3 regions of the Brevibacillus sp. TJ4 genome follow, and region 2 is predicted to be linked to each of the others. Evidence: riboswitches for the same ligand, from Rfam matches in the RefSeq annotation. Region 2 holds a riboswitch; each other region holds the start of a gene.
The links. A riboswitch is a leader RNA that binds a small molecule or an ion and turns the genes downstream of it on or off. The one in region 2 is predicted to bind thiamine pyrophosphate.
Positions count from the first base shown of each region.

Region 1: another riboswitch for thiamine pyrophosphate. It lies ahead of thiC (phosphomethylpyrimidine synthase ThiC); the one in region 2 lies ahead of thiS (sulfur carrier protein ThiS).
Region 3: another riboswitch for thiamine pyrophosphate. It lies ahead of thiO (glycine oxidase ThiO); the one in region 2 lies ahead of thiS (sulfur carrier protein ThiS).

Region 1 covers NZ_CP185865.1:1,101,960-1,112,033, reverse strand. The annotation lists gene ilvD (dihydroxy-acid dehydratase) at 1-1,023, shown strand, start outside; gene ACAF76_RS05140 (C40 family peptidase) at 1,197-1,700, opposite strand; gene trmB (tRNA (guanosine(46)-N7)-methyltransferase TrmB) at 2,103-2,747, shown strand; gene ACAF76_RS05130 (diguanylate cyclase domain-containing protein) at 2,847-4,304, shown strand; gene ACAF76_RS05125 (hypothetical protein) at 4,345-4,527, shown strand; TPP riboswitch at 4,608-4,718, shown strand; gene thiC (phosphomethylpyrimidine synthase ThiC) at 4,877-6,661, shown strand; gene ACAF76_RS05115 (hypothetical protein) at 6,674-6,844, shown strand; gene ACAF76_RS05110 (ABC transporter permease) at 6,942-7,808, opposite strand; gene ACAF76_RS05105 (ABC transporter ATP-binding protein) at 7,810-8,739, opposite strand; gene ACAF76_RS05100 (anti-sigma factor family protein) at 8,815-9,987, opposite strand; gene ACAF76_RS05095 (RNA polymerase sigma factor SigX) at 9,984-10,074, opposite strand, start outside.
Region 2 covers NZ_CP185865.1:2,045,335-2,055,408, forward strand. The annotation lists gene ACAF76_RS10010 (DUF2203 domain-containing protein) at 1-286, opposite strand, end outside; gene ACAF76_RS10015 (alanyl-tRNA editing protein) at 397-1,623, shown strand; gene ACAF76_RS10020 (kinase-associated lipoprotein B) at 1,661-2,044, shown strand; TPP riboswitch at 2,088-2,198, shown strand; gene thiS (sulfur carrier protein ThiS) at 2,422-2,625, shown strand; gene ACAF76_RS10030 (thiazole synthase) at 2,632-3,402, shown strand; gene ACAF76_RS10035 (acetylornithine deacetylase) at 3,403-4,683, shown strand; gene tenA (thiaminase II) at 4,696-5,367, shown strand; gene ACAF76_RS10045 (ABC transporter ATP-binding protein) at 5,361-6,143, shown strand; gene ACAF76_RS10050 (ABC transporter permease) at 6,140-6,934, shown strand; gene ACAF76_RS10055 (ABC transporter substrate-binding protein) at 6,931-7,956, shown strand; gene ACAF76_RS10060 (hypothetical protein) at 8,222-8,776, opposite strand; gene dacB (D-alanyl-D-alanine carboxypeptidase/D-alanyl-D-alanine endopeptidase) at 8,965-10,074, shown strand, end outside.
Region 3 covers NZ_CP185865.1:3,623,263-3,633,336, reverse strand. The annotation lists gene ACAF76_RS17825 (DUF3905 domain-containing protein) at 1-83, opposite strand, end outside; gene ACAF76_RS17820 (glycosyltransferase family 2 protein) at 253-1,086, shown strand; gene sspK (small acid-soluble spore protein K) at 1,115-1,246, opposite strand; gene ACAF76_RS17810 (DUF3886 domain-containing protein) at 1,338-1,613, shown strand; gene ACAF76_RS17805 (hypothetical protein) at 1,610-1,774, shown strand; gene ACAF76_RS17800 (hypothetical protein) at 1,824-2,006, shown strand; gene ACAF76_RS17795 (glucose-6-phosphate isomerase) at 2,064-3,443, shown strand; gene ACAF76_RS17790 (excisionase family DNA-binding protein) at 3,403-3,645, shown strand; TPP riboswitch at 3,719-3,834, shown strand; gene thiO (glycine oxidase ThiO) at 3,942-5,042, shown strand; gene ACAF76_RS17780 (hypothetical protein) at 5,145-6,044, shown strand; gene ACAF76_RS17775 (YugN family protein) at 6,185-6,586, shown strand; gene ACAF76_RS17770 (NAD kinase) at 6,727-7,527, shown strand; gene ACAF76_RS17765 (MOSC domain-containing protein) at 7,546-8,268, shown strand; gene ACAF76_RS17760 (exonuclease domain-containing protein) at 8,347-9,081, opposite strand; gene ACAF76_RS17755 (DUF294 nucleotidyltransferase-like domain-containing protein) at 9,093-10,074, opposite strand, start outside.

The DNA of each region.
Region 1 (10,074 bases), 940 kb from region 2:
GGTACCGTACTCGCCGTCTCGCCGGAGCGCAAAGAGCTGGTCAAAGCGACAGCCGAGAAGTTGAAACACCTGATCGCACAAGACATCAAACCGCGCGATATCGTGACGAAGGAAGCGATCGATGACGCTTTTGCCCTCGACATGGCGATGGGCGGCTCCACCAACACGGTACTGCACACGCTGGCGATCGCCCAGGAAGCAGGCGTCGAGTATCCGATCGAACGCATCAACGAAGTAGCGAAGCGCGTTCCACACATTTGCAAGCTGGCTCCCGCTTCCGACTACCATATCGAAGACTGCCACGCAGCAGGCGGCGTCTCTGCCATCCTGCGGGAGATTTCCAGAAAAGAAGGCGCGATTCACCCCGACCGCATCACGGTCACTGGCAAAACATTGGGTGAAAACATCGCCAACGCAGAAATCACCAATGAGCAAGTCATTCGCCGTCTGGAAAACCCGTACAGCGAATCCGGCGGCTTGTCGGTTCTCTTCGGAAACCTGGCCGAGCAAGGCTCGATCATCAAAACGGGCGGCGTCGATCCGTCGATCAAACGCCATGAAGGACCTGCGATCTGCTTTGACTCCCAAGAGGAGGCACTGGCGGGCATCGCGGCAGGAAAGATCAAGTCAGGCCACGTCGTCGTAATCCGCTACGAAGGGCCAAAAGGCGGTCCGGGCATGCCGGAAATGCTCGCGCCTACGTCGCAAATCGTCGGTATGGGACTGGGCAAGGAAGTAGCCCTCGTTACGGACGGACGTTTCTCCGGCGCATCCCGCGGGATCAGCATCGGACACGTCTCTCCAGAAGCTGCGGAAGGCGGCACGATCGCGTTCGTCCAGGATGGCGACATCATCTCCATCGATCTTGTGGAGCGCACCATCCAGCTTCACGTCGATCCGGAAGAGCTGGCTCGCCGCAAAGAAGGCTGGAAAGGCTTTGAGCCAAAAGTAAAAACAGGCTACCTCGCCCGCTACTCCAAGCTCGTAACCAATGCCAGCATGGGCGGCGTGCTCAAAATCTAATCGCCCGCTACCCAGACGGGACAAAAAAATGGCTATCCCCTGCAACAGCAGACGGGATAGCCTTTCTTGTTTTGCTTCTTTTTGACAGGACTTGTTTTTTCCTGAGAGCGAAACTATTTGATCGATACATCGTCATATATAGTGACAAGCAAAAACAAGTGATTTTCCTTCGATTACATGACGCGTTTTGCGGTTACGAAGCGTTTTTCCCAGTTCGTTCCTTTAAACTTGGTAAATGTGACACCAGGGCTTCCATATGTATGCAGAAGCTGGTTGTTGCCGGCGTAGATCGCAACGTGTGTAATTCGCGTAGACTTGGTATTCTTGCTCGCTTTAAAGAAAACCAAATCTCCTTTTTTCAGGTTGCTTTTCGAAACCTTCGTCCCGACCTTCGATTGCGAACGGGAATCGCGTGGCAGCGACTTGCCAAGCGCCTCTTTATAGACACGCTGTACAAAAGAAGAGCAGTCAAAAACGGCTGTCGTATTTTTGCTAGCACCGAATTTATATGGTCGACCCATGTACTTTTTCCCGGTAGAGATTACTTTATCTGCCTTGGACTGGCTCCATGCGGCATGAGCTACCTCTACAGGTGCTCCTGGCAGTGGTGCGACTACAGCCGTCACCCCGAGCGAAATCCCCATCATCAATCCCAGTAATGTTTTGCGCAGTTTCATTTGGTTGTCCTCCCCTTGAAAAGTTTGGTTGTTCTCTCTCTTTCACCCTACTTTACCACTCTGATTTTTTCGGTTACATTCCAAAAAGTTTCCAGATTGGCGCACCCACTTTTGGACATCATTTCCGGTTGACGCTCTGATTCCCGTTCTCATGGGCATACAACCAAATTTTCAGTTTATTCGCGTGCCAGAATCTACCTCGAAATCTGTCCAATTTCTTCCGCACTCTATTTTCTCTATCGCTTGTCACACATGACTTTTTTCCTAGTTTCCCATGCAGGAAATGCCAGGCTTCGCCTGAATGTCGGCCACAGGGATGCCCGCATGTATCCGTTGACTTTACTTGCAACCGGGACAGTCTCATCGTAAAGTAAATAGGAGTTATTTTTTAAGGAGGCACTTATGCGACTACGTAATATTCCCGGGGCAGAGAAGGCCGTGCGCGAATACCCCACGTTTGTGGACAACCCTGGACAGTACAAGGGACGGTGGCATGAACGCTTCGGCAACGATCGGCCTATTCACGTGGAGATCGGCTGCGGCAAGGGGCAATTTATCACCACTCTCGCGCAACGCAATCCGGATCTCAACTTCATCGCCGTCGAATTGAAAGCAGAGGTAATCTTGCGGGCCCTGCAGCGCACCGAGTACCGGGAGATCCCCAACCTGGCCTTTGTCCAGTTCAATGCTGCCGAGCTGAGGGAGCTGTTTGCCGACGATGAAATCTCCCTGATCTATCTCAACTTCAGCGATCCGTGGCCAAAGACACGCCACGCCAAGCGCCGTCTCACCTCTCCCAGCTTTCTTGCCACGTATCGGCACGTGCTCAAGCCTGACGGAGAGATTCATATGAAGACAGACAACGAAAAGCTGTTTGAGTACTCGCTCAACCAGTTTTCCGCCGAACGGTTTCAGATGCGCAACATCACTTTTGATCTGCACAACTCCAAGCTGGCTGCCGGCAACGTAATGACCGAGTACGAAGAGCGTTTTTCGGCGCGCGGACAGCGGATTTACCGGGTGGAGGCCAGCTGCATCATCAAGTAGAGTCGATATGTTCACTTTTTTCCCTTCGAGGCGTAAGCTAAGCCTGGCACGCCTCGAGGGTCTACTTCGGAATCATACCGGGAGTTGAACCGTACACGAATGAGTATATACAGTGAGGAATTCCTTCGCTCTCATCATCAGCTTTTGCTAAGTCGTTTGAAAATTGCATCTTTTGGGATGCTGGTACTGTATCTCTTCTACCTCTATGTCGACTTTTTTCTGTATTGGGACTTGTTCGCTACCTCGTTTCATACGACGCTTTTGCTGATCCATCTGACGGGCTTCGTCGCCTCTGTTCTGTACCTGTGCGTGTATTACGGGATGAGGCACAACGAACGCTTCTACGCCTCCTACTGGCCGACTTGCCTGGCCAACACGTATGTGACGCTCTACGTCGCCTCCAGTGCGCTTGCCTCGCTCAACAGCCATCGCCTGGTCGGTACGATTGAAGCGTATTTGATCGTCCTGTTTGCCGTCCCCATGATTTTGCCGATTCGTCCCAGGCACTTTTTCATCATCCTGTTGCTGGTTCATTCCCTCTTTCTACTTGGTCTTGGAATGTTCATCGACGATCCGGGCTTGCTCGTCTCCAAGCAGATTCACACCACCCTGGCTGTGTTTCTTTCCTTTCTCATCATGGTCATCCTGTACAATGGGCAGCGCAAAAGCTATCAGCACCACCAGCAGCAAAAGGAATCGGAGGAGAGCGTTCGCAAGCTGTTTGAAATCAATCCGTTTCCCCTCCTTCTGTCCCGCCTGCAAGACGGCAAGATCATTCTGGTGAACAACACCGCGCTCCAGCAGTACCCCGCGATCCGCGAGCAAGCAATCGCCACGGATGTGCGTTTCGTTTTTCACGATTGGGAGGAGCGGGCCAAGCTGGTCACACAACTGCAACAATCCGGCAGCATCAAAAATTTCATCATCAAGCAGGAAGGGCCCTCGGGCAGCAGGCGCTGGATGATGGTCAACTACGAGCTGATCGAATTCCACAACGAGACATGTATCTTGTCGGGTATTACCGACATCACACATTTGAAAACATTCGAGGAAGAGCTCGTCCAGCACGCTTCCATTGACGCGCTGACCGGACTGATGAATCGGCGCAGCGGTTTGGCCGTATTGGATAAAGTGCTGGCACAGACCTATGCGGACGGGATGGCATGTATCGTCTGTTTCATCGACATCAACAACCTGAAAGAAGTAAACGACACGCACGGCCATCTGGCTGGTGACGAGCTGATTACGACTGTTTGCCAGGTGATTGCCCGACACCTGTCCCCCGACGATCTGCTGTTCCGCTACGGCGGAGACGAATTTATCATCCTGTTTTTCGAAAAACCGCGCTCTGAAGTGGAATTGATCTGGGAGCGTATTCGCCAGTCTTTTGCCGAAATGAACCAGACAGGTGCAAGACCGTATGCACTCTCGGCCAGCTACGGACTTTTCCCCTGCGAATCCGGGATGTCTAGCGACGAAGTGATCAGAGGGGCGGATCAGGAAATGTACCGGGAAAAAATGAAAATGAAAGCGGCTTTCGGTAAACTGATGATATAGGTATCTTTATTTCGTAAAGGAAAGGCAGGTATTGGCGGACATGAGTTCTATCGCTACGTTTATCCCGATCTTGATTGCTCTGGCCTTCTACGCTTTTGTACTGTATCTGATCATCATGGTCCTTCGTTTTATGAAAGAAAAGACACTTCACGATCGGCAGCGAAACGAGAAGCTCGACCAGCTCATTGAGCTTTTGAGGGAAAGGGAGCGAAAGCAAGAATAGGCAGTCTCGTCGCAACATTCTTATTTTTCCCTTGCAATCTGTAAACAGAACAGATAAGCTGTATCTAGCAACACCAACACCGATATACGCGCGGGAGCTTGGGGAACCAGGCTGAGAGGACGGCTATTCTGCCGTCGACCGTTGAACCTGAACTGGGTAATGCCAGCGGAGGAATCGCCATAGATGACATGAAAGGATACCTGTATCTGTTTTTCGGGTACCCGTATCTTTTCTTCTCTCGCGTCTGGCGTCGCATGCCCTTGTGCGACGTTTTTTCGTGCCGCGAAAGATTCTTTCGCCTCCCCGAAAAGGTTTGCTTTCCGTGCGACCCAAAAAGGAGGTTTTTTTCATGCCACAATCCACCCAATCCCCCTTCCACCTGCCAGGCGTCGAGCCTTTTCCCGGCAGCCAAAAGGTGTACGTGAGCGGAAGCCGAGCCGATCTGCGCGTACCGATGCGGGAAATCTCCCTGTCGCCTTCCACCGGCACAAACGGCACCCACGCCAATCCGCCGCTGCGCGTCTACGACACAAGCGGCGCATACACGGACCCTGGCTACAGCGCTGACATTCGCAAGGGCTTGCCGCCGCTGCGGGCGAAATGGATCGCGGAGCGCAACGATACCGAAGCATACGAAGGACGGCAAATCCAGCCCGCCGATGACGGGTTGAAGGACGGCGAGGCACAAAAGGAAGTGCCTGTCTTCTCCCGCCCCGGGCACAAGCCGCTACGGGCAAAAACGGGGAAAGCCGTAACCCAGCTTCACTACGCGAGAAACGGAATCATTACCCCGGAAATGGAATTCGTCGCGGTCCGCGAAGGCGTGTCCCCTGAGCTCGTCCGCGACGAAATCGCCAAAGGCCGCGCCATCATCCCGGCCAATATCAACCATCCGGAAAGCGAACCGATGATCATCGGCAGAAAATTCCACGTCAAGATCAACGCCAATATCGGCACCTCCGCTGTCACCTCCTCCATCGGCGAGGAAGTGGAAAAAATGATGTGGGCCGCACGTTGGGGCGCCGACACGATCATGGATCTGTCCACAGGCAAGCACATCCATACGACACGGGAATGGATCATCCGCAACAGTCCCGTACCGATCGGAACTGTTCCGATTTATCAGGCGTTGGAAAAGGTAAAAGGAAACGCCGCCGAACTCACCTGGGAAATCTATCGCGATACGCTGATCGAACAGGCGGAACAAGGCGTCGACTACTTTACGATTCACGCTGGCGTGCTCTTGCGGTACATTCCGCTCACTGCGGAGCGAGTGACCGGCATCGTCTCCCGCGGAGGCTCGATCATGGCAGCCTGGTGCCTGGCGCATCACGAAGAAAACTTCCTGTACACGCACTTCGAAGAGATTTGCGAAATTTTGAAGGCATACGATATTTCCGTCTCCTTAGGCGATGGTCTGCGTCCGGGCTCGATTGCCGACGCCAACGACGAAGCGCAGTTTGCCGAGCTCGAGACATTGGGCGAACTGACCAAAATCGCCTGGAAACACGACGTACAAGTAATGATCGAAGGACCGGGCCACGTCCCGATGCACCTGATTCAGGAGAACATGGAAAAGCAGCTCACGATTTGCCACGAAGCGCCTTTCTATACGCTCGGCCCTTTGACCACGGACATTGCTCCAGGCTACGACCACATCACCTCGGCCATCGGGGCGGCGATGATCGGCTGGATGGGAAGCGCGATGCTCTGCTACGTCACGCCAAAAGAACATCTCGGACTACCCGACAAAGAAGATGTGCGCAACGGCTTGATTGCCTACAAGATCGCTGCGCATGCTGCCGATCTGGCCAAAGGGCACCCGCGCGCCAAGGAACGCGATGACGCCTTGTCCAAGGCACGCTTTGAATTTCGCTGGACGGATCAGTTCAACCTGTCACTCGATCCCGAGCGGGCACGCGAGTATCACGACGAAACCTTGCCTGCCGAAGGAGCCAAGTCCGCCCCGTTCTGCTCGATGTGCGGTCCCAAGTTCTGCAGCATGCGTATTACCCAGGACATTCGCCAGTACGCCCAGGAAAAACAAGTATCTCCCGAGTCCGCTCTGCAAATCGGCATGCAGGAAAAGGCGCGGGAATACCGCCAGCAAAGCGCGAAGCTGCCACAGCCATAAGGAGGATCGTTCGTGGAAGAAGCGATGTTCATCCAAAAAGAAATCGAGCGTCTGCAAGCGGCGATGGACGAATACAAAAGACGTCTGGCTGCGCTGCAGCAAGCATGCGACCACCAATTCGATGAATCGCCCTTGTCCCGCACATGCGTAAAATGCTTGTTGAGCGAAAGTCTGTACTACTGAATGAAGACGGCGCCATACGTATTGGCTGATCGGCACAGATGCAAAACAAAAAACAGAGAGCGGCAGGAATGATCGCCGTTCTCTGTTTGTTTATCGTTTATACATCGCGTTTTTGAAAAATCCGCATCGCCAGAAGCAGTGCTGCCGCTCCGTACAAGATCGTGTAGTAGATCATCGCCTGGCTCGGTGGCGACGTGGTGCCGAATATCCCTTGGGTGGCAAAGGACAGCGGGTTGTCTACGGATTCAAACAGCGAGACGGTCACCTGGCGAAACAGCGAGTCTGTAGGGAAGATCAGGCTGGATATAATGCCGATATTGATCATCGCCTGCTGTTCGATCAGCGTACCCAACTGCTCTACAAAGCCGCCGATAAATCCGATTCCATACAAAATGATCAGGACGATCCCACCTGTTACCGTCGATGTGAAACTGCTCATAAGCAGCGACACACATACGAGAATGATCGGCAGCAAAGCGAAATAGCCCATTCCGCTCAGCACTTGCCCCGTCGTCAGTTGGACAGCCATCACCCCTCCGCTCATCCACTGGTTGATCGCGATCAAGCCTGTAAACATCAGGATGGCATAGATGGCAAGCAAGCCGGCGAGACCGAAAAATTTGCCCAGCAAGTACGTCCGGCGCGGCATCGCCCGGGCCAGCCAGGTGTCGATCTGGTGACTGTCCACTTCCGAGGAAATGCTGCCGACGCTGCTCAAAATAGCCAACAGTGCGGTAATAAAGGACCCGAAGTACAAGCCCATGCCGAGCAGTTGGGTCGAGAACAACGCCTTCGTCAACTGAAAGTCGACGATATTGCCAGTCGAGTTAGCCGCCACTTCCCGTGCCATAAACCAGGTCGCCAGTCCAAAAAACAGCAGGAAGGCGAGCGACATCAGGATGGTAATCGTAAAAATCCGCTTCGATACCATCTCGCGAAAGGTGATTTTCATAATTGGCCACATGTCATTCCCCCTCCTTCTGCTTGATCCAGTGCAAAAAGACTTCTTCCAGCGACGGCTGCTTGCGCACTGCCTCATGTACAGCGACACCTCTGGCAATGAGCGCCTCCAGCAAAGCGGGCACACGTCCGTCGCGGTCAAGCGTGACCAGCCATACCCCTTGTCCGTCCTGCTCGCGCAACAGTTGCACCTCGGTGACGAATTCCGGCCATTCCGGAACAAGCCCTGCCGACGATTGCAGCGTCAGCTCCACTTGCGGCTTGACCGTGCTCAGCTTGCGCCACTCCCCCTGTACAACCAGCTCTGAGCGGTGAATGATCCCCACATAGTCGCAGACCGTCTCCATTTCGCTGAGCAAATGGCTGTTGAGAAAAATCGTTTTGCCCTGGTCGCGCAGCGCGGCAATCAGCTCGCGCACTTCTTTTCGCCCGATCGGGTCGAGTGCCGAGGTCGGCTCATCCAAAAAGATCAGCTCCGGGTCGGAGAGCAGCGCACAAGCCAGGCCAATCCGCTGCTGCATCCCTTTGGAATAGCCGCGGATGCGTTCCCGCTCCCGCCCCGCCAGTCCGACACGTTCCAGTACATTGCGGATGACCTGTTTTCGCTCAGTGCGGGCCAATCCGCATATTTCGGCGTGATGCTCCAGCAGTTGAAGGCCCGTCAGCCAGTCCGGGTAGCGAAACAGCTCGGGCAAATACCCTACCTTTTTGCGGGATTCCACCGAGCCGATCGGGTGGCCCAGCATCGTCGCACTCCCTCCTGTGGGATGAATCAAACCCAGCATCGTCCGGACGAAGGTGCTTTTGCCTGCTCCATTCTGGCCCAAAAAGCCGAATACGGAGCCGCGCGGGACCTGCAAGGTAATCTCCTTGCATCCGCCCTTCCCGTTGTATTGTTTGGACAGATTCCAGGTTTCCATTACGTGTTCTGCCATGATTGTCTTCCTCCATTTCCGAAACGGGAGAAAGCAGAGCTAGCCACGGACGGGCTGCTCTGCAAGGCTTCTTCCTTATTGTTTCAGCTTTTCGACCAGATTCAGAATCTGCTCTTCCTTCACTTCATAACCGTCTACGTAATGCAGCGTGCCATTTTCCTGCCACACCAGGTTGGTCCGATGATCGCTGCTGAACAGCAGTCCTTTGTTGCCGCCGACCTTGACTTCCTTCACGCGGTTGTCATCCGACTCCACGTACGGAATAGGAAGAGTTTGCTGCCAGTTGTCGATCGCGAGCATTTGCTTTTTCACGTTGTCGGGGATAAATGGCAGCGCGAGTACAGTCTCTCGCAGATTGTCCAGGTCTACACCCTCCGGTGCTTCGAGCTGCAGCGCACCTACGATCTGGTAGTTGAAGTGGTTGTCGCCTTCCGTAATCGACAGGCTCATACTCTCAGGCACGTGCATCGAGAAGCGCTCCCCGTTCAATCCCTCGTCAAATCGTTCCTTCATTTGCAACTGTGCGAAAAGCTGGTTGGCCTTCTCTACATCCAGTTCCATGTAAATCGTAAAGGCGTCGACGACATCCACACCTGTTACCTTGACTCCATCCGGCAATACCGGCAGCTTCACGCCAGCCTGCTCCGCTTCTTCCACACTGTCGTACCATACGCTTCTCTGCTCGGCCTGGTCGTTCTCGTCGATCCACACCTTGCCGATTCCGTTCAGATCGAATTCGCCGCCTTCAGCGCGGGAAATCCAGTATTCCGCTTGCCGCAAATCCTCTTCGCTCAATTTGACAAATTCCACTTTATTTACGCGGAAGATGGACAAAAGATCGCTCGCTGCTGCCTGCACTTGCGGAAACGAAAGCGATACAGCCACTACTGCCGCTGCCGACATGCCCATTACCCATCGTCTCGTCTGTTTTTTCATAGCTTTCCAACCCCTTTTTTCCGTTGCTTGATTTTTGTTAAATGCTTGCATCGTTACCGTCTTCTTGCTGGAGCCAATCTTCTCGGAAAAGCGCTGCCAGGCAGCGTCCGCATCGACTCGCAGCGGAGCAGTTGGTGTGGACAGCATCTCATCCAGCTTTTCTTTGCTCCACGCCTCCAGTCGTGCCAACTCATCCAGCTTTTGTTGGCACGATTCGCAGGAGTGAAGATGCTCAGTGAAACGCTCACCCTCTTCTGCCCCACACTCACCGTCCAGATACGCCTGGATAAATCCTTCCTCTCTGCACATCATTCCGCTTCCCCCCTCATCCGCATGTAGATGCTGCGAAATTTTTTCTTCGCCCGAGCCAGTATCGTCCCTACCGAACCCGTCTCTACC
Region 2 (10,074 bases):
CGATGATGGAGGGAAAGTCGACTAAGCCCATATCGATGTCTTTCACCTGGATGCCTTGGGAAGTGAGTCGGGAAATGCGCATCTGCGCTTCCATCTCCATGAAATCCAGGCGGCATTCCAGGTCAAATAGTTCCTGCTCGTCTACAGGCTGCCGTTTTCTCACTTGTTCACGCTGTCTGTAGGCTTCGAAGTAGCGGCGTTTGGCATCCTGCAAAAAGGAAATCTCTTCCTTGACATAGGGCAACAGTTGATTTGCCTGTTCCTGCGTAAAGATTTTTTTATTCAAGTGAACCGCCTCCTGGGCACTATTATACGCACGTTCGCTTTGCGAGAAAATGGCTGGGTGCATGCAAAAGTTTTTTGTCGACCAGATTCCCGAAAGGACAAGGAGATAGCATGAAAGACAGGCTGTATTACCAGGACCCGTACACCGATACGTTTTCCGCTTCCGTCGTCAAGCGGGGAGTGGAGGCGGACGGCACGCCGTACGTCGTGCTCGACCAGACGGCTTTTTACCCGACAGGCGGCGGTCAGCCCTGTGATCGGGGCATCCTCGCTGGCATCGAGGTCGTGGATGTGGAAGAAAGCGATGGCGAAGTCCGCCATCGGCTGGCAGCGCCCATACCGGAAGAGGCGCAACAGATAGACGGTCAGATCGACTGGCAGCGCCGTTTTGACCATATGCAGCAGCACGCCGGGCAGCACATCCTGTCCGCTGCTTTTCTGCAAGTGGCAGAGGCGGAAACGGTGGCGTTTCACCTGGGCGCGGAGAGAGTAACGATCGATGTGCGTCTGGATGAGCTGACCCCAGAACTGGCGGAGCAAGTAGAGAGCTTGGCGAATCAGGTCATCCTGGAAAACCGCACGATTACCGCGCAATTTGTGGACGAGCAAGACTTGAGCCGCTACCCGATCAAGAAGCAGCCGACGGTCACGGAAAACATCCGGCTTGTCATCATACCGGAGTTTGACTACAATCCGTGCGGTGGAACCCACCCCGCCCGTACCGGGGAAGTCGGGATGGTCAAAATTCTCGGTTGGGAGCGTCACCGCGGCAATATCCGCGTCGAATTTCTCTGCGGCTGGCGCGCCATGCGCGACTATACGAAAAAGCAGGCGACGCTAAAAGAGGCAGCGCGGCTGTTGGCAACAGCAGAAGCGGACGTGACCGGGCAAATCGCGCGGCTAGTGGCTGAACGCGACGCGCTCAAATCCGAGCTGATCGAAAAAGAGCGGTTGCTTTTGGAGGAGGAAGTGCGGCAGGAGCTGAGCCGTGCAGCTTCACTGGGAGAATTCCGGCTGATCCAGAGGGTGTGCGACGGCAAGTCGATCCAGCAGTTGCAGCAATACGCCCAAGAGGTCAACAGCCAGTCCGCGGATGTCGTCACCTTGCTGGCGACGGTTGGCGAGAAGCTGCAGCTCGTCTTTTCACGGGGATCAGATGTGCCTATTGCCATTAATCAGGTTATGAAGGACACGCTCCCGCTGATCGAAGGAAAAGGCGGCGGAAATCCGGCGATGGCACAAGGCGGCGGAGCGCCGCTGGTCGCCGCCGAGGACGTGCTCGAACACGCCAAAACACTCGTGGAAGCAGCCTTGCAGGCAGGCCTCGAACATCCGTGATAGCGCAAAAACGCAAGGAAAAAGGAGATGATCTGTCGTGATCTGGAATCCGGGAGATATCGTCCGCGTACCGTACAAGACGGGCGAGTACGTGGCAGAAGTAGTGGAGAACCATGAGAGCAAACTTTTGGTCAAGGTGCTGGCTGTGACCAAATTCCCCACCCAGGGCGACCTGCATACTTCCTACGAAGTAGACGTTCCGCTCTTTCACCAGCGCCCGGCGCTTTCGTACCAGGAAAAGTTCATGGTCCCCGTACAGTCGGTCATTCGTTACAACGGGGCAATCCCTGACTACAAGGAATCGCTGAAAAACGCCCTGGAGCGCGAGATGGAGAAGCTGAAAAAAATGTCCGCGTGGGCGCAGCGCTGCCTGGTCGAACTGGAGAACATCCACAAGGAAACCTTTACAAACGCAAAATAGCGTGGTACTGTAAGAGCGAAAGCAGCATTACAAGTGGATACCGCGATTACCAAACGGGGGCCAAGCATCGTTGGCTGAGATTGTAACAAGTGTGTTACTGACCGTTGAACCTGACCTGGGTCATGCCAGCGGAGGAAGAGGTAGGGAAATTTTTGGCGCAAATGACGTGGACGCCCGCGTACTTCTCGAAGAGAGGCGGCGTACCGCTTGCGTTGAGAAGATCGAACCCAACCATCCGGCGGCGGATGGTTTTTTGTTTGCCATTCGCCAGGATGGAAGATGTGGCTTCTTCTGTTTGTCTGGATCATCCAGCATGCGGAAGGAGCCTTTTTTCGTTGCTGAAGAGGGAATCGCGAGTGGCGAAAAGGAGGGGGAACATGCAGATTACGTTAAACGGCAAACAGGTAGAGCTTGCAGACGGGATCGTCACCATCAGCCAACTGCTGGAGGCGTATCAGTTGCGCAAGAAAATTGTCGTGGTTGAGCACAACGGAGAGATTCTCGACCGTTCTCACTACGAGAGCAAGACGATTGCAGATCGTGACCGCATTGAAATTGTTCACTTTGTCGGAGGAGGATGACAGATCATGGATACATTGAAAATTGGACCGTATGAGTTTCGTTCGCGTTTGCTCTTGGGCACCGGAAAATTTGCCGACCTGAAGACACAGGGGGAAGCAGTCGATGTGTCGGAGGCGGAGATTCTGACGTTTGCGATCCGCAGACTGAACGTGGACAACCCAAACGAGCCAAATTTTTTGGAAAAGCTCGATTTGAAAAAATACACGCTCTTGCCTAACACCGCCGGCGCTTACACCGTCGAGGAAGCCGTGCGCATTGCCAGACTGGCGAAGGCATCCGGTCTGTGTGACATGATCAAGGTGGAAGTCATCGGCGATCCCAAAACCTTGCTGCCTGATCCGATCGGCACGCTGGAAGCCTCGCGTATCCTCGTGGAAGAGGGTTTTATCGTTCTGACCTATACCAATGACGACCCGATTCTGGCCAAGCGTCTGCAGGAAGTAGGTGTTCACGCGGTGATGCCAGGCGCTTCGCCGATCGGCTCCGGCCAGGGGATTGTCAACGAAAACAACATCCGCTTTATTATCGAAGATGCGAAAGTGCCGATTATCGTGGACGCTGGAATCGGTTCGCCTGCCGATTGCGCCAAAGCGATGGAGCTGGGTGCGGACGGCGTGCTGCTGAACACGGCGGTAGCGCTCGCCGACGATCCGGTCAAGATGGCAGAAGCGATGAAGCTCGCTGTCCAGGCAGGACGCCTTGGCTATTTGGCTGGACGCATCCCGAAAAAGCGCTATGCCTCTGCGAGCAGCCCGACAGAAGGGATGATTGAGTAAATGGATCGGCTGAATGAGGCTATCGCCGCCATCGCCCGCCGGGAGGATGAACTGTTCGCGCTGCTCGGAAAGCTGATCGCTTGCCCAACGGTAAGCCCCCCCGCCCGCAACAGCGGAGAAGCCCAGACGCTGCTTGCAAATGAGCTTGCCAAATTGGGATTCGAGGTAGACCGATGGCCTGTTTTTCCCGGGGATGACAACGTCGTGGGCTGCCTTCGCGGCTCTGCCTCCGAACAGGCAAAGAGTCTGATCGTCAACGGCCATATCGATGTAGCAGAGGTAGGTGACTCGTCGGGCTGGAGCTATCCGCCTTTTGCCCTGACGCGAGGTGCGGACGGCCGTCTGTACGGACGCGGAGTCGCCGATATGAAAGGTGGACTGGCGGCTTCGCTGTTCGCGATCCAGATGCTGCGCGAACACGGCGTAGAGCTGAAGGGTGATCTGATCTTCCAGTCCGTCATCGGCGAAGAAGCAGGAGAAGCCGGCACACTGGCCGCGATCGAACGCGGCTATACAGCCGACTACGCGGTTGTCGTCGATTCCAGTGATCTGCATATGCAGGGACAGGGCGGCGTCATCACCGGGTGGATCACGATAGAAAGCCCGACGACCCTGCACGACGGCATGCGGGCGAACACCATTCATGCCGGAGGACGGGTGCACGGTGCCTCCGCGATCGAAAAAATGATGAAGATCATCGCCGCCTTGCAAGATCTGGAACGCCACTGGGCCGTGATGAAATCGTACCCAGGCTTTCCGCCCGGCAGCAACACGATCAACCCGGCAGTGATCGAGGGAGGTCGTCATGCCGCCTTTATCGCCGATCGCTGCGCGCTCTGGATTACCGTTCATTTTTACCCCAATGAGTCTCACGAAGAGATCATCCAAGAGATCGAGGATCATGTAAACAAGGCGGCGGCAGCTGACCCGTGGCTTCGCGATCACCTGCCCGTCTACCGCTGGGGCGGCCGCTCGATGATCGAGGAAAGAGGAGAGATTTTCCCTTCCCTGGAGCTTGACCGCGACCACCCGGGACTTGCTTGCCTGCAAGTTGCCCATCAGGCGCAATTTCAGCAAAATCCGGTCGTGGACATGACCCCGACCGTGACAGACGCAGGCTGGTTTGCGCATGCCGGGATTCCCGCAGTGCTGTATGGACCGGGGGAGCTGTCACAGGCGCATACGGTCGATGAATCCGTAGATCCGCAGCAGCTCGTCAGCTTTGCGCAAACGATGGCCCGGTTTATCGCCACCTGGTGCAACCAGCCAAAACATGTGTAGGAGGAAACCAATATGACAGCCTTTCATCAGCGACTGATGGAGCGAGTAGGACCGGTCTGGGAGCGCACCCATCAGCATCCTTTTGTGACCGGGCTTGGGGATGGGACACTGCCCGTCGAGTCGTTTCGCTATTACATGAAGCAGGATTACCTTTACCTGATCGACTACGCGAAAATGTTCGCGCTCGCCAGCGTAAAGGCATACGACCTCGGGACGAGCGCCAAGTTCGCCGCTCTGCAGGAATCGACGTTGAACACGGAGATGTCGCTTCACCGCCAGTACGCGGAGCGCTTTGGCATCTCCCGCGAGGAATTGGAAGCGACCGAGCCTTCCTTTGTCCTCATCGCCTACACCAGCTACATGCTCAAGGTTGCCCAGCAAGGATCGCTGGCAGAGCTGGTTAGCGCACTTTTGCCTTGCACGTGGAGCTATTGGGAGATCGGCAAGAGGCTGGCCAAAGTGGAAGGTGCCCTGGAGCATGAGCTGTACGGAGAATGGGTACGCATGTACAGTTCGGATGAATTCGGCGAGCTTGCCAAGTGGCTGATCGAGATTATGGACCAGCTTGCAGAAGGAAAAAGCGAGCAGGAGCTGGCGCGGCTGGAAGAGCATTTCGTCGTCACGTCCCGCCTGGAATACTTGTTCTGGGATATGGCATACCGGAGGGAACTTTGGCCGTGCTAGAAAAAATCGCGTTCTCCCGCGTCCATTTTTCCTATGGCAGAAAGCCGATTCTGGCTGACTTCGACTTGCTAGTCGGGGCGGGAGAGTTCGTCAGTCTGGTCGGGCCCAGCGGCATCGGCAAGAGCACGCTGTTCCAGCTGCTGGCCGGTCTGTTGCAGCCCGGCTCCGGCGAGATTCGCCTGGACGGCAGCAGCACACAGCAGCGGTTGGGCCGGATCGGCTACATGCCGCAGCGCGATTCCCTCATGGCATGGCGTACGGTCGTGGAGAACGCTGCTCTGCCTCTGGAAATCCAGGGCGTACCTGCCCGGGAAGCACAGGAGCGGGCGCGTACCGAACTCCCGCGCTATGGCTTGGCGGAATGGGCGGACGCCTACCCTGCGCAGTTGTCCGGGGGGATGCGCCAGCGCGTTTCGTTCCTTCGCGCTGTCCTGCACGGAGCAGACACGATGCTGCTGGACGAGCCGTTCGGGGCATTGGACGGAATTACCCGGATGGAGATGCAGGAGTGGCTGCTTGCGATGTGGCAGCATACAAGGACGACCATGCTGATGATTACCCACGATATTGATGAAGCGATCCTGATGGCGGACCGGGTGATTTTGTTGACCGGAACACCGATCACGAGGCCGGTCGAACTGCCCGTATCGATCGTTCGGCCGCGCGCTGCGTCCAGTCGCAACCAGCCCGCGTTTTTGGAGCTGCGGGAACAGATCTGGGAGCTGTTGCGGCAGGCGATGCAGGAGCCGTCGCGAGAGGAGCGGCTGGTACGATGAGCAGCACTCGACGAAGCCTTTGGTTTGCCATCTCGCTTACCCTGTTTCTGATCGGCTGGGAAGCCGTGTGTCGCCTGTTTGCCATCCCGGCCTTTATTCTTCCTGCGCCGAGCTCGGTACTGCTCGCTTTATGGGAGTTGCGCCAGACATTGCTCGGACTTCATCTTTGGGCGACGCTAAAAGAAGTGTTGATCGGGCTTGCGCTGTCGATCGCATTTGCCGTCTTGCTGGCGTTTGCCATGCACATGAACAGGGCGGTCCAGCAACTCGTCTACCCGTATATCGTCATTTCCCAGACGATTCCGATTATTGCGCTGTCCCCTGTCTTTATTCTCTGGTTTGGCTACGACCTGTCGGGGAAAATCGCAGTGACGATCCTGTTTACCTTTTTCCCGATCGTCGTCTCCACCTATGACGGGCTGCGCGCTACCGATCCGGAAATGGTCAACCTGATGCGCACGATGGGGGCCAATCGCTGGCAAATCTTTTCCAAGCTGCAGCTTCCCAGCAGCCTGCCGCATTTTTTCAGCGGATTGAAGGTAGCGGCTACCTACAGTGTATCGGGGGCGACAATCGGCGAGTGGCTGGGAGCAAGCGAGGGTCTTGGCTATTTTGGCAGACGGGCATCAGGAAATTTTCAGGCCGATGCGCTGTTTGCCTCTGTACTACTGCTCTCGCTGCTCGGCATGCTGCTATTCTGGACCGTGGGCCGAATTGAGCGGCACTACAGTCCGGAATGGCGGGCAAAAAAACAAATTGCAAAGTTGCAAAAAAGGAGATCATCGAGTTGAAGACAAAACAGAAGAGCTGGAAAATCATTACCCTGGCAGCGGCACTTGCCACAGGCTTGACTGCATGTGCAAGCCCGGGCCAGGAAGCACCGCAGGCAGCTCCGCAAAGCGGAGACGAGAAGACCAAGCTGACGATCGCGCTTGACTGGTACCCAAACGCGGTCCATTCCTTCCTCTACGTCGCGGAGGAAAAAGGCTATTTTGCGGACGAAAACCTGGATGTACACATCCAGATGCCCTCTGACACCAACGATCCGTTGAAGCTCGCAGCTGCAGGGCAAGTCGACCTGGCTATCAGCTACCAGACCCAGGTCATCTCCGCACGCGCGGAAGACATTCCCGTCGTCGCGGTAGCTGCCCTGGTACGGCACCCGCTCAACGCGATTATGACGAGACAGGACAGCGGTCTTGATTCGCCGGAGAAGCTGGCAGGCAAAGTGATCGGCTATCCTTCCATCCCGTTCAACGAAGCGATCGTGCGCACTGCTGTCAAAGAAGCAGGTGGCGACGACTCGGGGCTGTCGTTTGTCGACATCGGCTTTGACATCGTTCCTGCTCTGACTGCCAAACAGGTAGATGCGGTCGTCGGCGGATACATCAACCATGAGCAATTGATTCTGGAGAAGCACGGGGTCGCCGTCCATGCCTTCCAGCCTGAATCTGTAGGCGTTCCGGACTACTACGAGCTGGTGCTGGTCACCAGCGACGCCAACGCAGAGGACAAAAAAGATGCGATCGCGGCATTTTTGCGCGCGACCAGCCAGGCGCAAGAGTACGTCAAGGCCCATAAAGAGGAAGCGCTCGACCTGCTTCTCGCCAAACAGGCGCAAGAGTTCCCGCTCGAAGAGGACATTGAGCAAAAAAGCCTGGATATTTTGATCCCGCTCATGGACGCCGGGGACCAACCGTTCGGACATCAGACCCTGGAGTCGTGGCAGACGATGATCGACTGGATGAAGGAGCGCGAATTAATCTCCAAACCGCTCCAGGCCGAAGAGATCATGCAGAATATCGCATACTGAAAAAATGATGGGTTTTCTTTCGCACATAAGCACTTTATAATAAGTATGTGAATGCTTGTGTGAGGAGATCATGCGATGGAAGATAATCAAAACAAGCGTGAAAACAAATGGGTATTGGTAGGTATGATCGGTTCCGTGCTCGCTTGTGCGGTCGCGATGGTCATTTTTATCTATCACTCGATCTGATGTATACACGCACATATCCATGTGAAAAAGGCTCTCCTGAAGTCGACCGACCTTCGGGAGCAGCCTTTTGCCATCTTCGTCACCGAATGTCTCTCAGCTTTTGTTCCGCTTGCCGGGGCGACAGATGGTGCAATTCGCGAAATCCGACCTCAAGGGTGACGGTGCGCCCTTCGACGATCGGGTAGACGCCTTGCCACAAGCCTGTAATGCTGTAGAAGTCCGTTCCTTTTACGTTTTGCAAAAACAGCAAATAGTCGCCTCCCGTCAAAGGGCCCGGATACGTTTGGTTGAGCGGACTTTCTCTGCCGGGCAGCGGATCGATGCCCGTGCTGATTAGCGTGACGGAAGAACCGATGCGTCCTTTGATGAGTGTGCGGATGTGAAAGGATTGGGTGTAATTGACGATCTTGCCTTCGCGGATCGTGCGTCCTGTAGGGTAGGAGCGGATCTGGCTGCCAATCGTGCCGATAGCGATCGCGTCCGAGCGCTGGATGAGTCCTCGCAGGCTGGCGGCAGAAGTCGAGTCAATCTGTACGCGAGCCGGGTCGGTAACGGCGTGGCCGGGGATGGCAAGCATCACTGTGACGATGCAGGAAAGCAGGAAGAGAACAGACAGAAAACGGCGTGTCTTCAACAGAGAATGCCTCCTAACTGCTGCGGGAAAACAGGGCTTTTGGCTTAGTATAAGCAAAGAAGGGTTCGTTAGTCGGACGCAATCAGATGTAAATTGTGTTATTATTTTGAATAGATAGAACTTGTGCATCCATGACCTTGCACATAAAAAGCAAAAACGAAGAACGACAATACACGGAGGAGGAGTATATGAACCCTAGTCTCAAACGCGCATGTACCTGGGTATTGAGCATGCTGCTCGTGTTTTCTCTGGCAGCAGCACCCACTTTTGCCCAAAGCCAGCCCGTCGCAGACCAGGCACTGGCCGCACAACTGGAAAGTTACTTGAGCACGCTGAAACAGGAAGCAGACAGCATCGGGCTGCACGCCGGGATTGCTGTATACGATTTGACCGCTGACACATACTTGTATCGGCACAACGAGAATCGGGGGTATATACCCGCATCCAACTTGAAACTGTTCACCACTGTTGCCGGATTCGAGCGGCTGGGACCCGACTATCGCTGGAAAACAGAGGTGTACGTCAACGGATCTGTCTCAGAGGGTGGTGTGCTCACGGGCGATCTCGTCCTGAAAGGGTACGGCGATCCGAGCTTGACCGCAGAGAAGCTGGCAGAGATCGCAGGCGCTCTCAAACAAAAAGGAATTACCCGCGTGACGGGCAAACTGCTCGTCGACGAGAGTTACTTTGATGCACAGCGGCTGGGACCGGCCTGGATGTGGGATGACGAGCCGTACGGATACAGCGCGCAGATCAGCGCCCTTGCTGTCAACAAAAATACGGTCAGCCTGTCCGTGTCTCCCGGGACTACCCCGACGGTAACCTTGCAGCCTGCTACTACATACCTGACGATCACCAACCGGCTGACGAGTGTGCCCGGAAGCAACCAGCGGAGCATAACGATCGAGCGGCCTCGCGGCAAGAATGAGATCATCCTGACGGGGCAGATGGGAGCCAATGCTGCCGTTTACAGGCAGGATGTGACGATGGAAGACCCGGCGCTGTATGTGGCCGATGTCTGGAAGCAGCAGTTGCAGGCGCAAGGAATCGCCCTGCATCCGCAGCTCCAGATCGAAAAGACGACCCTCAGCGGCGGAACACCGATCCATACCCACTATTCGCCCACGCTCGCTGAAATCAGCGTGCAATTGAATAAAGAAAGCGACAATTTTTACGCTGAGATGATGCTGAAAACGCTTGGCGCTACCCAGCGTGGTGAAGGCAGCTTTGCGGCTGGCAGCAGGGTCGTTGCAGAAGTGATGCAGCAGGCAGGCGTACCGGATGGCTACAAAATTGTC
Region 3 (10,074 bases), 1.6 Mb from region 2:
GCGCTGATCTGATGGGGCAGTGTGCCGTCCAGGGACACATCTTTTACTTCCTTGCGTTTGTCGCTGCGCTCCGTATCGTCCATACGGTACCCTCCTCTACTGGAAGATGTCAGCTTTAGCATGTGTAGCGGGGGTGAGGCTTATGCGCTGCCAGCTCGCATCCACGCTGCTGTCCCGGTGCGCCCAGCCCAAAATCGAGGCTGTCGCATACGCTACTGTAAACGTGAAGTCTCACGAATGGGAGGGGATCTGATGATTTCCAGCATCGTCATTCCTGCGCGAGATTCAGCCGATCAGCTCCTGTACACCTTGTTCAGTCTCAACCTGCAGCTGGTGCCGTTTGACCAGTTCGAAGTGATCGTCGTGGATAATGCCTCTGCGGACGAGACGCCATTTCAGGTCGCGCAATTTGCTTCCAACTATCCATGCCGTTATGTGCGCATGAACAAAAGGGTGACGCTGCACCGGCTGTTGGAGGAAGGACTGGCCCAGTGCAGCGGAGAGATCGTCATCTTTTTGTCCAGCAACATGATGGTTCCGCGCAATTTTGTCGGAGTCCATCAGCAGGCCCACCAGCAGGACAACAGGCTCGTACTGCTCGGTCTGGACACCAGGCGGATTTACTCGGTCTACGACCCGCGCTTCACGCCCCGCCAGCATGCCGAATGTAGCGCCTGGCTGGAGCAGTATCCGCAGATCAAGCGCCCCTATTCGCCTGCGAAAATCATTCCGCTACTGGAGGAAAACCAGATCGCAAGCGGACTTCCGTTCCACATCGGACTGCCCAGCAAGCAGGCCAGACAGCGTTTGGCGGCAAGGCAGCGGTACGGATTGAAGCTGGGGAGGCATCGCATGCCCTGGACGTTTTTGCGTTTGCACCACGTCTCCTTCTCGCGCCGGGCGCTTACGCTTGCAGGCGGATTCAAGCCGTTGCCAAGGCAAAAAATGGAGCAGGAGATCGGCAAACGACTGTGGAAGAATGGGTTTCGCTTTCAATTTGCCGACAAGCTCACCGTGTTGTGGCAAGAGCGTGTGTTGCACGATACACCGTATGGCAGCCCGGGAAAACAGCACCGCCGGGTCTGAAATGTCGGACCTGGCGGCATAGCGGATGTTAGCGGTTTTCTTTTAGTCTTTCTTGTGGTTCACTATTGATGGAGCCGTCGGAGCGAACAGCGGTTTGTTTGGCTTTCGGTCCGCGAATCTCTGCTGTTTTTCCAAAGTCTTTTTCCTTGTTGCGCACCATTGTATTCCCCTCCTTTGCTATAGCATTAGTATGACCGGTTCCGAAGCAATTGAACGAGGCAGTATTTACTACAGAAAGGACTGATGCTGGAATGGCCAAACAAAAGAAGCGGCAGCCACAGCAAACCCAATCCGGCGGCATGGCGAACGAAGCCGCAAAAAATGCCAACAGCCTGAAGGAAATCCTGAATACGGACACGTTGGGAAAATTGAAGCAACTCGAGCGGGAGATGAAGGAGGAAGGCGAGAGGAAGGCCCGGGAAGCAGCGGAGCAGAAGCGGCGCGAGCAGGAAGAGCGGGAGCGCAACAAGAGCTTTGCGGAGCTCCTCGACGATTACGAGAAAAAAGGGGGAGGCAAATACAGTTGAGGCAAGGTCATGGAGATACGCCGGACAAGCCCGGGCTTAGGCCTGACACGTCGAAAAACGGAATGATGAAAAAGCGGCAGCTGCAAGTGCGCGAAGAGCAGGTCCGGGAGCGCGGGCGACAGGTAGTAAACCGCTTGGGCAAAAAGGCTCCCAAGGAGTGATTTTTTCTCTCCCTTCCCCATATAGCTGTAGAAAGGAAGGAGGGAGATGATGATCATGGGGAGCCTTTTGCTCCTGATCAGTCTCCTTTGTGTTTCCATTGGCACCTGGAGGCTGATAGGGATCTACAAGTCGGGAAGAGCGGACAGCAAACCGTTTTGGTGGGGAGTAGCAGGTGGCGGAATCGCGCTCTTTTTTTTATTGAAGATGGTGACGGATACGTTCCCTGGATGACGGACTCTAGCGGTGAATAATGGAATTGATTTCCTTCAGAAAAGGGGTCAATTGCCTATGGTTCGTTTTGACAGTTCCAATGCGGTTGCTTTTTTCAATGATGGAGAGTGGGACCGGATCGCTCTGGCAGTCGGACATGCGCATGAGCTGCTTCACGCGCGGACGGGACCGGGCAGCGACTATCTCGGCTGGCTGGACTGGCCGATCCGCTACGATCCCGGTGAATTTACGCGAATCCAGCAGGCGGCAGCACGCATCCAGGCCAATTCCGACGTGCTGCTCGTCATTGGCATCGGGGGCTCTTGTCTCGGGGCGAAAGCGGCGCTCGATCTCGTCAATCACAGCTTCTACAACCTGCTGCCCAAATCCAGGCGGCAGACTCCGGAAATCTACTTCGTCGGCAATAACCTAAGCCCGGTCTACTTGTCCCATCTGATGGATATACTGGACGAAAAAAGCGTTTCGATCAACGTCATCTCCAAATCGGGCACGACTGCAGAGCCGGCAGTAGCGTTTCGCCTGCTGCGCGACTGGCTGGAGGCAAAGCTCGGTCCGGATGCTGCACGAAAACGCATCTACGCCACTACCGACCGCTCCAGAGGTACATTGCGCAAACTGGCGCAGGAGCAAGGCTATGAAAGTTTTGTCATCCCGGACACGATCGGCGGTCGGTACTCGGTGCTGACAGCGGTCGGGCTTCTGCCGATCGCCGTAAGCGGCGCCGACATCACGGCGATGATGCAAGGGGCGGCAGATGCGCGGGCTGCGTACCTGAACCCGAGGCTGCAGGACAACGCCTGCTACCAGTATGCCGCGATCCGAAATCTCTTGTATCGGCAAGGAAAATCGGTCGAGCTGCTGGTCAGCTACGAACCGCAATTCCGTTCCTTTGCCGAATGGTGGAAGCAGTTGTTTGGCGAATCGGAAGGCAAGGGCGGCAAGGGCATTTTTCCGGCGACAGCCGAATTTACGACCGACCTGCATTCAATGGGCCAGTACATCCAGGAGGGCCCGCGGATGATGTTTGAGACAGTGATGGCCGTACAAAAGCCGGCGCTTGACGTGTGGGTGAGGGAAGATTCGGGAGACTCGGATGACTTGCACTTTTTGTCAGGCAAAGGAATGGACTTTATCAATAAAAAAGCGTGCGAAGGCACACTCCTGGCGCATGTCGACGGGGGCGTCCCCAACCTCGTGGTGGAGCTTCCCGAAATCAACGCCTATCACCTCGGCAGCCTGTTCTACTTCTTTCAGAAGGCATGCGCGATAAGCGGCTACGTATTGGGCGTAAACCCATTTGACCAGCCCGGCGTGGAGGCGTATAAATCAAATATGCTGGCCCTGCTTGGCAAACCGGGCTTTGAGCAACAAAAAGCAGAACTGGAAGTGAGGCTTCGTGGAAAACAAGACGTATCTGACTGTTGGCGAGACGGCTGAGTACCTGGCCTTGCCGGAATCGTTCATCCTGGAAAAAATCAGGGAAGGGCGCATCCGCGCGGTCCATGACGGCAATGAATACCTGATCAACAAGGAGCAGTTCCGGCTTCATCTGGACGAACTGCAAAAGCTGCGGGAATGGGAAGAAATCACGCGAAATGAACCGATCCCGGAGAGCTACGACGTCAAGGACGAGGACTAGGCCGGGGAAAAGCGCTTGCCAGACCTTTGGCACAAGTCATATACTAGGTTTGTCAAAACAATCAGTATCGTGTGAAAGCAACTTGGGGAGTCCCACAAGCGGGGCTGAGAGGACGGAAGCGACGGCCGTCGACCCATTGCACCTGATCCGGATCATGCCGGCGAAGGGATAGGGTTGCGAGCAAAAATGCGTATGTTGGTCAAAGCGATGCGTATGAAGCCCGCCTTTTCCTGTCGGAGAGGCGGGCTTTTTGCATGATTTCCGGCAACTTGTCGAACAAAAAGGAGAGGGAAGAGATGGGAAACTGTCTGGTGATCGGCGGAGGAATTATCGGTCTGAGCCTGGCGTATGAATTGTCGCGGAGGGGGATGGCGGTCACGCTGGTGGAGCAGGGGCAGTGGGGTGGACAGGCTTCGTCTGCGGCGGCAGGGATGCTTGCGCCGTTGAAGGAGTTTTCCGAGCCTGGTCCGATGCTGTCGCTCGGGATGGAGTCGCTGCGTCTTTACCCGGAGTGGGTACAAGCATTGGAAGAGTCCACAGGACGGGATGTGCAGCTCACGCGAGACGGCATCCTGACCGTAGCGATGGCAGGTGAAGAGGAGGCGCTGGCTGCAAAATTTCGGCGGCAACAGGAAGCAGGCTACCCGGTCTTCTGGCTGGACGGCCAGGAAGCGCTCGAGCTTGAACCGCTGTTGACGGAAAGCGTATCTGCGGCAATCTATTCCCCCGAGGAAGGGCATATCAACAACCGTCTGTTGCTGCAAGCCCTGGTCACTGCATGTCGCCTGCAAGGGGTACAACTGCTCGACGGCTGTGTCGTCAGCAAGCTGGCGGTAAGCGCGGGACGGGTCATCGGCGCGCACACGTCGGCAGGAACGCTGCTCGCTGACCAGACAGTCGTCTGCTCCGGCGCTTGGGCGGGTATCATGCTGGAGTTGCTGGACGTAGCTGTCCCGGTGCGCCCGGTGCGCGGGCAGATCGCGGCAGTGTCCTCGGCGGGCATCGCGCTGCGCAAAGTGATTTTTGGCAGCGGCGGCTACATTACGCCGAAAAAGGACGGCAAAATCGTCATCGGGGCGACAGAGGACGACTGCGGCTTTCAGCAGGTTGTGACCTTGTCGGGGCTGTCCCGCGTCATGCAAGGAGTCATGCCGTACGTGCCCGCGCTGGAGAGTGCCGCATTCCTGGAAGCGTGGGCAGGCTTGCGACCAGCTACGCCGGACGGAAAGCCGCTGCTCGGCAAAGTCCCCGGCTGGGAGGGTCTGTTCATCGCGGGCGGCCATTTTCGCAATGGCATCCTGCTCTCCCCGGTGACGGCTGTCAGAATGGCTGATCTGCTGGAAAAAGGGACGGACGAAGCGCTTCAGCCGTTTGCGTTAGACCGCTTTATGGAGTAGCCCTTGGCGACAAAATGGGCGCGCATCCTTTCAAAACTAGACACCTCCCCATAGGCACCTGTATATGGTAATACAGAAACACCAGAAGGGGAGGAAGTGTCCATGGAATCTGATAAAAATCTGTACCGGGCTGATGTCCAGACGGTCAGCTTGATAAAGGATATGCGCCAGACCGTCCATAATATTTGCAGGGAACACGCCGACCAGAAAGTGCGGATTGAAGCTATTGACGGTCAGGTGTTTGAAGGAGTCATCGTCGATTACGACGACCAAAATGTGTACCTGGAAATCGAAGAGGAAGTCGGAGAAGAGGAGACCTATACGACGCAGGAGGTATCCGCGCGCGTTCCTTTTGGCGGTTGGGGCGCAGGTCCCGGCTATTCACCCTACGGCAGTCCGTTTTCCGGCTTTCCTTCCTATCCGGGTTATGAGTCGTATCCCGGCTATCCGCCGTTCGGTGGCGGGTACTTCCCAGGACACGGAGGCGGCTTTCCTTCCTATCCCGGCTACAGCTTTGGTTCGGAGAATCCATACGGCTTTTACCAGATGAATCCGTACGGCTACCAAACGAGCCCCACCTATCCGTACGGTGGCAAGAACTCGAAAGGTCAGGTCAGTCCGTTTGGCGGCAAGGAATCGCCTGCTCAGGTCAGCCCGTTTGCCGGAAAAGAGCAGCCGAGCCAGGTCAGTCCGTTTGGCGGCAAGGAATCGCCTGCCCAGGTGAGCCCATTTGGCGGAAATGAGCCGCCCGGCATGGTCAGTCCGTTTGCCGGAAACGAACCGCCGAGTCGGGTAAGTCCCTATCAGGATTTTGCACCATACGCGCCTTATCCGCCTGTCTCTCCGTACATGTACCACGGTGCTCCATTGCCGCCTCCGCCATTCCCGCCACCACCGCCGCCTGTGCAGCCTTTTGTCGTACCGAAGAAAAAGCGCCGCAGACGCAGACGCAAAGTCATTCCGCTCGCTTTGTTCACACTTTTGACGATCACGCTGTGCTGATTAGACGCACGGCAAAGGAAAAGCCTCACCCCGACAGTTCAAGCGGGCAGCGAGGCTTTTTTTGTTGTGCAAAAACGAAAGAGTATAACGGACTGCTTTGTCGCACACTAGCAATAGGATGTGGAAAGGCAGGGATCGTCTTGAAAGAAATACACGACAGCAACTTACCGGGGACGCGCGGGACATTCGGGTTCTTTCAGGAGGCGCTTGCCCCCGATTTTGTCCTGTCCAACTGGGATTACGAGGCCGGTTACTTCGACCGGCAATTGGATGACCAGGGCATGGTCTACCTGCGCATCCCGGTCAAAGTATTGCAGGGGGAGCTGGACAGCCTGGACGCCTGGCTGGAGATGGGCGTGCCTTTTGTGATCAAGCACGTATACCGGACCGGCATCGAGAACCATATCGGCTACATCGAGCCTGTCATCTCGGCAGCGATGAACCAGTTCCAAGAGCCGGTGGACAAAGATGCTGAAATTGAAGAAAGGTGGATTCAGCAAGCCAGACAGGTCGTACAGGAACTGGACAGGCGTTTTGCGTAAGCGGGCGAGCCGATGCTTGGCTCGCTTTTTCTATGGAGAGATTCCCCATTTTCACGTATGATGGGGGTAGGCGATTGTACCAAAACGCGTGCTTCGCTCGTATATATGGCTTGGACAGAGTAAAGTGAGGGTAGATCAGCATGAAGATCGCGACTGTATTGCGAAACGACGACTATACACGGGAAGTGGAACAGGCTCTGAAGGAAAAGGTGGGAGCAGCCAGTAATACGTGCAGCTTCGTGGAAGGGCCCAATGACGAGCCTGACATGGTCATTTCCATCGGTGGTGATGGGACTCTGTTGGAAGCCGTCCATCAATACGGGTTCAAGCCAGCGTATGTCGGGATTCACACCGGTCACCTCGGTTTTTACGCGGACTGGCGTCCGGAGGAGCTCGACCGTTTTGTCCATATCTTGTTGGAAGAACAGCAGCCGTACATCGCTGAATATCCGACCGTGGCCTGCAAAATCACGACGCGAAACGGGGAGACGCACGACAAGTGGGCGCTAAACGAGCTCGTGTTGCGCAACAATTCACTGTCTACCCTGGTGGCGTGCGTATACATAAACGGGACTGAACTGGAGACGTTTCGCGGAGACGGTCTGATCGTCTCTTCGCCTTCGGGGAGTACCGCGTACAACAAGGCGGTCAATGGCGCGATCGTGCATCCGTCCATCGAAGCAATCCAGCTTTCTGAGATCGCCTCGATCAACAACCAGGCATACCGGACGATCAACAGCTCGCTTGTACTGCCCAAGCACCACGAGGTGGAGCTGATCGTGATGAACCCGCAAATCATGGTCGGACTCGACCGCGAACAAGGGGTCTGGAACGATGTCTGCTCGATTACATGCCGGGTAGGCAGCGAAAAAATCCGGTTCGCCCGCTACAAGAAACTGACGTTTTGGAGCCGTGTGCGCAACTCGTTTATTACCGGATAGCAAGGGGGAGGGGATATCGTGAAAAAAGTGGGGAGCATCCAGGGCATTTTTCGTCACCCGGTGAAGGCGATGCGCGGAGAGCAACTGCCAGAGTGCCAGGTCGACCAATTCGGACTGTACGGCGATCGCAGCCACTATTTTCTGGACGATTCGCGCAATGGAAAGTACCTGAGTGCCGACGTCGTGCCTGCGCTGCTGGGCTATCATGCGACGCTGGAGCAGGGAGACGGACAAGACCAGTACCCGGCAGTTCGCGTACAAGCGCCGGACGGCAGCCTGCACAACTGGGGAGAGTCGCTGTTCGCACATGTCGGCGAGACGGCTGGCAGGCCGGTCACTCCGCTGAAAAGCACGCCGCAAGAAGGCGGGAAGAACTGGGAAGACCACATCTTGGTGGTGACGGACGCCTCTTTACGCGAAATCTCTCGCATTGCAGGAGTCGATCCGCTCGATCCGCGCCGTTTTCGCGGCAATCTGCTGATTGTGCTGGAGGAAGACGAGCCTTTTGCAGAGGAGCGCTGGATCGGCAAGCAGCTCACGATCGGCGACGTAGTGCTGCAGGTCAACAGGACGTGTGACCGCTGCATGTACGTCAATGTCGACCCTGACACGCTAAAGCAAAACCCGGCTGTGCTGAAGGCGTGCTACCAGCGCAACGGCAATCAGTTCGGCGTCTACGCATCCGTGGTCGCTACCGGAACCGTGTCGCATGGAGACAGTGTGTACGTGTCCGAAGACTAGGAGAATCGTATTCTCCGCAAAAAAAGGCTGTAATGCAGTCCGTGTGACTGCACTACAGCCTTTTTCCTGTTCCCTGCTCTACCGCAGTTGTTCGTATACTTCCCGCAGGTTGGTATACCCGGCCTCCTGTGCCTTGACCAGGTACTTCCCCCACAATGTTCCGGCTGCTACAGCATCGCAATAGGCGTGGTGACGACGGGAGATCGGAATGTCGTGCATGGCGCACAAGGCGTCCAATGAACCATTTCCGATCGGGCTGCTCAACAAGCGGATCAACAGCATCGTATCCAGCGTCCGATGGGTGAACGGCCGGCGCCCCATTTTCCAAAAAGCAGAGCGGAAAAACTCGCGCTCATGCCGGGAATGGTGGGCGACGAGCGGTCGATTCCCGACATACTGGAAAAAGCGAGAGAGGGACGTGACGAGGTCCGGTGCGTCTGCCGCCATCTCGTTGGAGATCCCGGTCAGCTTTGTAATATGCGGGGGAATCGTTCGGTTCGGATTCACGAGCGTATAAAAGGAATCGCCCAGCAGCAGCTTTTCACCACGCATCGCCACGGCCCCGATAGAGATGATCGCGTCTCCGTGATTGGGGTAAAACCCGGTCGTTTCCAGGTCGACGACGACCACTTCGAGATCGTGAAGCGGCAGGTCGATGCCGGCGTCTGCCTCGCGCCTTTCTTTGTGCAAAGAGCGGAGGTACGCGAGATGCTGTTTGTCTGCTTCCATGGGGCCTGCTCCCCATTCGCTCGCTCTGCTTGCCGATTCCCTGTTGAGGTTCCACAAGCGGCCGAAAAGCTCCCATTTTGCCATGAGTAATCCCCCTAACCCTTAAAGACAGACGGCAGCTTTGCTGTCATGCGCTGCAGGCGTATGGCCAGCTTCATCGCGCTTCGTGCCATCGTTGTCGTGTCTGGTGACAATTCCTTCAGCTTGATGTAGCTGTAGCTGGCGTAGTGGCTGTCCTCCCAGTGCAGAGGCGTAACCAGGCGAAGCCCGAGCAATTGGCGAAACAGGTTGTCTACTTCGTCGCACAGGCTCGTGCTCCAGATACCGCGTTCGCGAAGCAGGCTAATTCGCTCCAGCGTAGAGCTGACAAAGATTCCATGCGCCAGCGCAAAATGCCGGACACAATTGACGATCGGCAGGTACACGCCGTACTTCAGGTTGATCGCCCCGCGGAACCGTCCCTGCACCTCGGGGATGACTCTGCCGAACAGGCCGAGCGGGACGCGGTAGTGCAGCGTATTGCTGACGAGCCGGTCGAGGAGCAGAGGATTGTTGGCCAGAAGCTGGCGAAACCGCTCCTGTACCGGGATGAGCAAACTATTCTCCCCGTATAGCACGCGAACATCGCTAGCCAACAGCAAGTATCGGGCATGTTCCCAGGTCGGATTGGCGACCCAGCCCTCCAGCTTCATCACCCACTGATCGACAGTGCCTCGCCAGCGCCTGGACACGCAGGTGACGTTGCCGTGGCAGGGGGGATAGCCGATTTCCTCCAGGCCCTGGACGATCATCGCTGCCAGCACGTTGTAGTAATCGTGTACCTGCTGTTGTTCTTCTTCGCTCAGGTGGGGAGGCAGCTCGTAGATCAATCCGTTGTCCTGGTCGCTGACAAACGCCTGCTCACAACGCCCGCCGCTGCCAAACTGGAGAAAAGCAAAAGGAGAGGGAGGTCCTCCCAATCCTTTTTTCTCCAATTCTTTTACGGAAAGGTGTACACCCTGCCGAATCAGGTTGTCTTGAATCAAATTGACGACGATCACTAGTGGTGCCAGCTCTCCGGATCGTTTGAGCGATTGG